DNA from 3 places in the Cytobacillus sp. Bac17 genome. Region 2 is predicted to be linked to each of the others. Evidence: riboswitches for the same ligand, from Rfam matches in the RefSeq annotation. Region 2 holds a riboswitch; each other region holds the start of a gene.

Evidence for each region. Region 2 has a riboswitch for cobalamin ahead of NR125_RS21135 (ABC transporter substrate-binding protein). Riboswitches for the same ligand answer to the same signal wherever they lie in the genome.
Region 1: linked by a shared signal. The riboswitch ahead of NR125_RS10900 (ribonucleoside-diphosphate reductase subunit alpha) and the one ahead of NR125_RS21135 (ABC transporter substrate-binding protein) in region 2 are both predicted to bind cobalamin.
Region 3: linked by a shared signal. The riboswitch ahead of cobJ (precorrin-3B C(17)-methyltransferase) and the one ahead of NR125_RS21135 (ABC transporter substrate-binding protein) in region 2 are both predicted to bind cobalamin.

The regions. Positions count from the first base shown of each region.
Region 1 is NZ_JALJRC010000006.1:183,042-186,329, forward strand. It holds gene NR125_RS10900 (ribonucleoside-diphosphate reductase subunit alpha) at 1-1,707, opposite strand, end outside; cobalamin riboswitch at 1,842-2,035, opposite strand; gene NR125_RS10905 (hypothetical protein) at 2,164-2,292, opposite strand; gene NR125_RS10910 (heavy metal translocating P-type ATPase) at 2,468-3,288, opposite strand, start outside.
Region 2 is NZ_JALJRC010000022.1:38,292-41,579, forward strand. It holds gene NR125_RS21130 (FecCD family ABC transporter permease) at 1-749, opposite strand, end outside; gene NR125_RS21135 (ABC transporter substrate-binding protein) at 715-1,689, opposite strand; cobalamin riboswitch at 1,977-2,181, opposite strand; gene NR125_RS21140 (hypothetical protein) at 2,262-3,038, opposite strand.
Region 3 is NZ_JALJRC010000013.1:62,386-65,673, reverse strand. It holds gene NR125_RS16085 (MFS transporter) at 1-1,085, shown strand, start outside; cobalamin riboswitch at 1,277-1,454, shown strand; gene cobJ (precorrin-3B C(17)-methyltransferase) at 1,688-3,288, shown strand, end outside.

The DNA of each region.
Region 1 (3,288 bases), on a different contig from region 2:
GCTTCCTTTTTCTTTAGCCAGATCCATAGAACTTTTTATCGCTAAAAAAGCAATTTGCTCATATAGAATGTCAGCGAATTTTTCTGCTTCTTCGCTTTCCCATGTGATTTTTTTCAGTGCAAGAAGGTGGTGCCATCCAAAAGTCCCCAGTCCAATCGCACGGTACTTCTGGTTTGTGATCTGGCCCTGAGGCACCGGAATACTATTAATATCAATGACATTATCAAGCATTCGCACCTGAATTGGCACAAGCCTTTCAAGTACTCCCTCACTTATGGCCCTTGCAAGATTGATGGATGAAAGATTGCAGACAACGAAGTCTCCTGGATGTTTTTCGATAATAATTCTCCCATCCCTTGTATATTCTTCAACCCTCTTTGTAACACTTTGGTTTTGTACAATCTCAGTGCACAGGTTTGTACAATAAATCATTCCGCAATGTGAATTGGCATTTTTCCGATTTACTTCATCCCGGTAAAACATAAATGGTGTCCCTGTTTCAAGCTGGCTTCTCATGATGGATTTCATTATATCGATGGCAGGCACTTTTTCCCTTGATAGATTCGGGTTATCTATACACTCTTTATATTTCTGGCGGAATGAACCTTCGCCTTCACCTTCATCATAAAAATCCTCCAGTGAAAAGCCCATTACCTTGCGGACTTCATGGGGATCAAATAAATACCAATATCCCCGGCTTTCCACTTTTTCCATAAACAAATCCGGAATGCAGACACCTGTGAATAAATCATGTGTCCGCTGCCGTTCATCTCCATTATTAAGCTTTGCATCAAGAAACGAGAAGATATCTTTATGCCAGACATCCAGATAGACGCTTATAGCACCCTGCCTCTGTCCAAGCTGATCAACACTGACTGCTGTGTTATTCAGCTGCTTCATCCAGGGAATCACACCTGAAGATGCACCCTTAAATCCTTTAATATCACTTCCTCTGCTGCGGATCTTCCCTAAATATACTCCGATTCCCCCGCCATTTTTAGACAGTGATGCAATATCGGTATTGCTGTCATATATAGAATCAAGACTGTCATCAACGGTCTCAATGAAACAGCTTGAAAGCTGTCCCCAGTTTTTCCCTGCATTAGCGAGTGTTGGCGTGGCAACAGTCATATACAAACCACTCATTGCCCAGTAAGCTTCTTTAATGAGTTCAAGCCGCTTACCCTTCGGCTCCCTTTTCATCAGCACCATGCTGATGATCATGAACCGTTCCTGTGGAAGCTCATAAAGATTTTTCTGTTTGTCCCTGGCAAGATATCGGTCAGCCAGCATTTTCAACCCCAAATATGTAAATAAGCGGTCATTTTCTTTCTTTATGAATTGGGCAAGTTCATTTATCTCATCCTTTGAATACACATCTAATAAATCCTGGTCATAAATTCCTAAAGCCGTCAGCCGTTCAATTAACGTATAAAAATGTTTGTAGCAATCATCCGGCTGGCATTCTCTATTTTTTCCTGACTCAGTATAGAGCTTCTTAAGAAGCAGACGTGACGCGGCAAAAGTCCAATTAGGCTCATCAATACTGATAAAAGATAAACAATCCAGTATAAACTGGTCATACATTGCTTCCGCTCCCAGCTGGCTCATTTCTTCATACCTTTTTAATAGGTGCTCTATGCCGAGCTGTGGAAATTCTGTCTTAAGTTCTTCTAAAATTTCTATCGGTTGTATGGTTTGGACCATCTTACTTCCTCCTAAAGGCAAAATAAAAATCCGCCCGGAAAATGAGCGGATCAAACGATAGTATAATAGCTGGAAGCAGATGAATAAACGGCCATTACGCGATCGTTTCATCATCTCAATCCCCGAAGATATGAAACTTTCGATCGCCCTGGCAGGTCTCCTGGCTTGTGCTTCACTCTACTTAAAGCCCTTCCCATACAAACGCCATAAAGCGTTTTGTACAGTGGCATGCTCTTTTCGTCTGCACTTACAGTTGCGGGGACAGCTTCGGTTTTACACCGAATTCCCTATTAAGTCCTCATAGGACACCAATCACGATCTATATGTAGTTTTTATTCTTTTTAATATATACTATATATTGTAGATGATTCTATCATATAGAGAAATAGATTACAAATTTTTAATCGTTAATGGACGAAAAAGAACAGGGGGGATATTCCCTCTGTTCTTTATTTCTCACTCATGATTTTCCATTTCAATATCATGAGATACCGGCTCAGGGGTAGCCCAAAATGAATCATATACAGCATACCCTGCCATTACAAGAACGAGATACGCAATCGCTGCACCTGCCCATTTTTTCATTTTATCTGCTCCTTTTAATTAAACGTTTTTTCATTTATCGCAGTCTAACGGACAGTATGACCCCACTACAGGGCTCAGAGGAGTCCATGGAGGATGAGTGGGTCAACTGCCCATTGAGGCCCGATTTGTTCAACTAACAATCAGCAGAGAAAAAGAATTCCCGCTGATTGAAGTTTCACTTTATTTTTACTCTTTGTAAACGAAGTGCGTTTAAAACGACAGATACGGAGCTGAACGCCATTGCGGCGCCGGCAAGCCAAGGTGCAAGGAACCCTATTGCAGCTACTGGGATGCCAAGGGTATTGTATGCAAATGCCCAGAAAAGATTTTGTTTTATATTCCTAATGGTTTTTTTGCTCATTAGGATGGCGTCTGCAATACTATTTAAATCACCTCTCATTAGCGTAATATCAGCTGCTTCCATCGCAACGTCTGTACCGGTTCCGATCGCCATACCAATATCAGCTACAGCAAGTGCAGGTGCATCGTTTATGCCATCGCCGACCATAGCTACTATTTTTCCCTGGTTCTGAAGTTTTTTTACTTCTTCTGCCTTGCCTTCAGGTAGAACCTCTGCAATTGCAGAGTCTATGCCCACTTCATCAGCTATTGCCTGAGCCGTACGTTTGTTATCTCCCGTAATCATAATGACTTCAATGCCCAGTTTCCTTAAGCGTTTGATTGCATCTCTGGATGTTTCCTTTATTGTATCCGCAACTGCCACGATACCTGCATATTTGCCATCAACCGCGACAAGCATTGCCGTTTTTCCAGTTTCCTCCAGTGTTTCCATATCAAGTTTGGCTGACTGGACATTAACGTCGTATTTGTCCATTAATCTTCTTGTACCTATCAGGAGATCTTTTCCATCCACTCTCGCTTTTATTCCATACCCCGGAATAGCTTCAAATTCAACTGGATTAAATAGCATGATTCCTTTATCCTTTATTCCCTTTACTATCGCTTCAGCCAATGGATGCTCAGACTGTTTCTCCG
Region 2 (3,288 bases):
ACGTCCACCCCTATATGCTGGGCCTTTTCTTCTCCGAAGCTCATGGCATTAAGCTCTTTGCTGTTCACTAAAAGAAGGATGGCACCCAGTACAAAAAACGGAATGATAATTTTAATATACGCCCACCCTCTCATGGATACACTGCCAAGAAGCCAGCCAATAATCTGTCTAAGCTCCTCTCCAGTCAGGGCAATCATCAGAGAAATCAGAGCGCCAAGAAAAGAACTGAAGATAATGCCTGTTAAAATAATCGTTTCCACTTTCATGGATCTTTCAATTTTTCTGGCAAACAGCAAAACGGCAAAAATGGTTAAAAAGGAAAATAAAATGCTGAATAACGGCAGCGTAAACATTCCTGCAAACGGAATGGATAATCCTAAGAATAATGTTAAAACAGCACCTAGTGAAGCCCCGGATGAAACCCCAATTGTATATGGATCTGCCAGCGGATTTCTTAATAAACCTTGAAAGGCGGCTCCCGCAATTGCAAGAGACGCCCCTACTAAGCCAGCCAGCAAAACGCGCGGCAGGCGAATATTCATAATGATATTTGAATGCATAGCATCCGTGTTTCCCAATGAAATAAAAGGAAATAGCTCAGCGCTTATTACTCTGATAATCGTCATGGGGTGAACAGACACTGTTCCAATTGAAATCCCCATCAGCATGGCTAAAAGCAGGAAAGCCGCTGCTGTTAGATAAGCTAAAAATTTATTATTTAAATACGTCCGGATATACTGCTTTTGCAAGTTCCTCGACTCCTTCAATAATACGAGGGCCAGAGCGGGTTACCATATCGGAATCAACATCGGCAACATGCTTATTTTTTACTGCGGTTATATCCTGCCAGCCATCCCTTTTCATTACATTGCCAGCAGCATCCTCAGTGTAATAGCCATGAGTTGTGATGATTACATCCGGATTCCGTTCGATAATCGCTTCCGGATCCATTTTCGGCCATCCTTCTTCGGAAATGATATTTTCTGCATTGATGGCACTTAGCATTTCATCCATAAATGTTTTTGTACCTGCTGTATAGATTTCAGGAGCAGGTGAAACTTCCACGAAAACCGATTTGCGGTCTTCTTCTTTTATGCCCTGAGCTTTTGTTTTGATTTCCTCGAGCTTGCTCTTCATATCTGAAACAAGCTGCTCTGCTTTATCCTTCTCTCCCGCTGCGGTTCCAACCATTTCAATGGATTCAAAAACCTGATCAAAGCTCTTTGCATCATTGACAACAAGGACGGTCACACCTGCATCCCTTAATTGCTGAAGGCCAGCTTCGGAATTATGTGCGCTTGACGCGTGAGCAAGGACAAGATCCGGTTTTAAAGAAATAATTTTCTCGACATTAAATTCCATGCCGCCAATCTTTTCTTTTTCTGTGGCTTCGGGCGGGTAGTTATCAAAATCGGAGACTCCGACAACTTCTTCGCCAAGCCCCAATTCAAAAACAATTTCGGTGTTGCTTGGAATCATGGAAACGATTCTTTCGGGCTTGGATTCGATGACGATTTCATTATCAAGAGCATCCTTTATCGTAACAGGAAAAGCAGCCTCTTCCCCGCCAGTATTCTGCCCTTCCTCAACCTTTTTCTCTTCTTTAGGCTGTTCAGCACTCTCGCCGCAGCCTGCTAGCACTCCTGCAGCCAGAAGCATCGTTAATAAAAATGCATAAAACTTTCTCATACTCAGCAATCCTCCTAGAACTTTCGACAAAATTCGGGTGGTGTCTAACACCATCTTAAAAAAATAAAAGGCTGGTTCTCATAATATTTTTTAGCTTACAAACCTAGCGCGTTGATTTCCGCTGCAATCAACTCAGTGGCAGAAACTAAGTTAGCCACCCATAGACTTTTAGAAACAACCAAATAAAAAACATCCCCTCGGACGGCGAGGAGATGTTGGCATGGTCATTTATCAATTAGTGCAGAAAGGATGGCCGGACCAAACACCTCCCTATCCTCGTAGGTTTATGGGTGCTTAAGAATCAGGCAGGTCTCCTGGCTCATGGTCAATGCGTTCTGCTCCTTCCCATACATTCCTGTACAGTGGATTTACAGACAGCTTCCATTTACAGTGGCGGGACCGCGCTGGAATTTCACCAGCTTCCCTATTAAGTCTTCAAAAGAGCCTGTTTTAAAACCCTTTTGAGAAGACACCTGTTCTATGCTGATATAAAATTTTCTATCTCCGATTATACACCATCACGCAGAAAAAGTAAGAGAATTTTGCTGAATGTTGTAAAAAAGTTCAGAATTCTAGCGCGAGTATATTTTCCATTCCCTTGTTTTCTTATCAAACACAATCTTCGCCTCACATGGCTCTTTCACAATGGCCTCATACTCGTCATACATATCATCCATATTCGCAAAGTCGCCAATAATCCAAATAGGAATTTCTATCCGGACCCGATTCTGTTCGATATCCTTAATGGAAAGTACCGCTCCCTCTTTCATAAGAGACTTTAAGGAAAGCAGGACATCTCTGGTGATAGGAGGATACGTCTTTTTCTTTTTTATGCCAAGGAGCGTTTTTTCGACTTTCATCTGTCCCATTTTACCGGGGATTACTTCCCCAAGCATGCGGTAAAAATCGTTCAGATCGCGATAATATGTACGGTTAAACCAGCCATCATCATGGGCCAGGTACACATAGCGATTGCTCAGATAATTGTAAAAAGGCGGCTTAAGATGTTCCTTGACATGGCCGAGATAAAGAAGCTCAGCAATTGTCTGGCCGGGAAGCTCATTCACCGCTTCCTCTTCCTCGAAATCAATCCAGCAAAAATCGCCATAGCCATATACATCATCCTCAACCAGCCTGCCCAGCTTGTCCCTTGACACATAATCGAACATCGTGTGGGTATTAAAGTCCCCATGTTCAAAACGATGCTTTAACAACAGCAGATTGTTAATAGAATCGGAATGAGTTTGGGCAAACTCTGCAAACTCAATTCCATAAGTCATCACATACTGATCCTGTTCATTAAGATGGATGTAGATGAGATCACGAATAGCATGATTCCTTCTTTTCAATGACGAAACCTCCGAACCGTTACCCAAAGTGGTGTTTTCAAAGAAAAGCACTGAGCTAGACAGATAAGAATAGCGCAAGCGCCTTCACAAATTAGTAAAAAGACAGCTTCTTTTTGAAACTGCCTGTTAAACATCCAGTATTTTATTCTCTTATTGTAGCAAAAATAACTGAAAATATCTTTGCCGATGAGAAAAAATTTTAAATTGCAGCCTGCCCGGTTTTTTGGAAATACAGGAAACCATCATGCTG
Region 3 (3,288 bases), on a different contig from region 2:
CATGGCTGTCTGCTTCTGTCCCAATTGGCTTTGTAATGGGTGCATTAGTTAGTTCATATTTTGGGATAGCAGATCGTTTTAATCCCCGAAAGGTTCTTGCCGTTTCAGCGTTTCTGGGTGCGCTATTGAATGCCTTGCTTTTATTGGCAGATCAGGCTTTTTTCGGTATTCTGCTTAGGATATTAACCGGTGTATCACTCGCTGGTGTATACCCGACAGCTGTTAAAATTTTATCTCAATGGTTTCCGAAAAAACGCGGGCTTGCAGTTGGTATATTAATAGCCGCCTTAACTCTAGGGTCCTCTTTGCCACATTTTATTGTTATATTCTCTTCTTCTTTAAATTGGCAATTAGTGATTATTTGCAGTTCAATATTGGCTCTCCTGGCAGCTGTAATTGTCAATTGGGTTTTAACAGATGCTCCAGTAACAACGAAAAAATTACCTTTCTCTTTTAAATTAATAAAAAAGGTAGTTTCGAATAAACCAGTAATGCTTGCGAACTACGGTTATTTTGGGCATATGTGGGAATTGTATGCGATGTGGACTTGGATTCCCATCTTTTTGACTGCTAGTTTTACAAGCTATTCTCCAGGGATTCCTCCCTGGTTCATTGCATTGTCCTCTTTTATTATTATCGGAATTGCAGGGGGGATTGGCTGTGTAGCAGGCGGGCTAGTCTCAGATAAAATTGGAAGAGCAAATCTAACGATTATTTCTATGTGTATCAGTGCCATTTGCTGTATCTTGATTGGCTTTACTTTTGGTCAATATATTTGGTTAACTCTACTCCTTTCTATCATTTGGGGAATGTCTGTCATCGCAGATTCTGCCCAGTTTTCTGCCGCAGTTTCAGAAGTTGCAGAAGTTGAGTATGTAGGAACAGCCCTGACTTTTCAAATGTGCATTGGTTTCCTGATCACTATATTTTCTATAAATTTAATCCCAATTATACAGAGGTTAGTTGGCTGGGAGTGGGTCTTTGCCTGTTTAGCGATTGGACCAATTATTGGCATGGTATCTATGGTCCAGTATAAACGGCATGATTTTAATAATGTCAAAGGGACAATCGGTCATTTTAAATAAATTAAACAACATCTATTTGGTCTAACTTTGTGAATTATATCCCAGCAAAAATTAACTCCTGAATAGCAGAAATAAGGTCTTTTTACCAAATCCTATTTCAAAAAGTCAAAGGCATTAACATAGCATTTAAAAAATTAAGAAAAAAATAATATGTCAAAATTGGTCATTATATGTTATATTAGTAAAAAATTAATATATCAATTTGAATAAGTGCTCACTTTGGTGAGGTAAAAGGGAAACCAGTGAAAGTCTGGTACAGCCCCCGCTACTGTAAAAGCTGATGAAATTACAATGCCACTGAGAAATCGGGAAGGTGTAAGAGTAAGAAGAAGCTTAAGTCAGGAAACCTGCTTATTTAAACGACACTTGCTTTTCGGAGGGAGAAGTATAGGCGGGACAATTATGATCAATTGTTTTTGAGTTTCAGTATGCTAATTTTTATACTGTCATTTCATATGCCTGTATTCCTTTGAAAAGGAGTGCAGGCATTTTTTATTTGGCAAGAAGCAATGAATTTTGAGAATTGTCCGGCGCAGGGCGCCTGCTAAGAGCAGCACGGCAGCAGGCAAGGCGCATGTGCTTTTCTTAATTGGAGGTTACCTATGAAGAAGGGAAAAATCTTTGTTGTCGGCTTCGGTCCGGGCGATCGTGAGCATATAACCAAACGGGCTGTGGATGCGCTGCAGCAGAGTGATTGCATTATTGGCTACAAAACTTACGTAGATCTGATCATGCCATTCGTTACAGCAAGTTCCATTGTGAGCACGGGGATGACTGAGGAGGTATCCCGTGCGCAGGATGCAGTGAAAAGAGCGGAAGCCGGCCATATTGTTTCCGTGATATCGAGCGGTGACTCGGGTGTATACGGCATGGCTGGCTTAGTGTATGAAGTGCTGATCGAAATGGGCTGGACGGAAGAAGAAGGAATCGAAGTGGAAATTGTTCCGGGCATCTCTGCGATTAATTCATGTGCGAGTTTACTGGGGGCACCTGTCATGCATGACTCCTGCACCATCAGTCTGAGTGATCATTTAACACCCTGGACTGTGATCGAAAAGCGCATTGAAGCAGCCGGGATGGCGGATTTTGTCATCGCATTATATAACCCGAAAAGCGGCAGAAGGACACGGCAGATTGTCGAGGCACAAAGGATCCTATTAAAATATCGTTCTCCTGATACACCAGTGGGTCTTGTGAAAAGTGCTTACCGCGAGAATCAGAATGTCATTCTGACTACACTGGCGGAAATGCTTGATCACGATATAGGCATGCTGACAACGGTTGTGATCGGGAATTCCTCCACTTTCTTTTATGACAATAAAATCATTACGCCTCGCGGATATCAGAGAAAGTATACGCTCGGTGAAGAGAAGCAAAGCTTAAAGCCGCATCAGCGTTTAAAAAAGGAAGCGGAGCCATGGGCATTAAATCAGGAAACCGGGGAAGCACAGGCCGGCTACGAGCAGATCCAGAGAAGAAAACAAGAAGCCAGCTCAATGGATATGGCTTTAAAGGCTTTATCGATGGCAACGAAATCGGGGATTGACCAAACACATTTGGTGCAGCAGCCAATCGAAGATATTTTTGAATTTGCAGTAACGCCTGGGGTTGCCAATAAATTTATTACACCAGACCAAATGCGCGTATTGGCAGAAGCTGTTGGCGAGAAAGGCACCATGGAATATACACCGGATCACCGATTTTTAATCAAGATTCCAACTGGACGGCCTCAGTCGATTGTGGAAAAACTCGAACAAAATCAACTGACAGTCATGCCAGTGGGCGATGTTCTAAATGTAAAAGCCTGCGATTTTTGCTACGGGGAGAAAGCAGAATCCATTCCATATGCAGAGAAAATTGCAGCTGAACTGGGGGGGTTAAAGCTTCCAAAGGAACTGCATATTGGTTTTAACGGCTGCGGTATGGCCTGTTATCGGGCCGTATTTGATGATATCGGCATAGTTTACCGCAAGAAGAAGTTTGATCTATTTATCGGGGCAAAGCCGGTTGGCCGTACAGCCCATGCTGCCCAGCCGGTGGCAGAGGGAATTGAGCCCGATCAGCTGGTGCCGTTATTAAAGGAGATTATCGAAGAATACAAAGAAAATGCGCATCCAAATGAACGGCTTTTTAAATATTTTAAGCGTGTGAAAAAAATTCAGTATTTTACCTATCAGGATATGAGCTCCAAGATCGAAGTCGA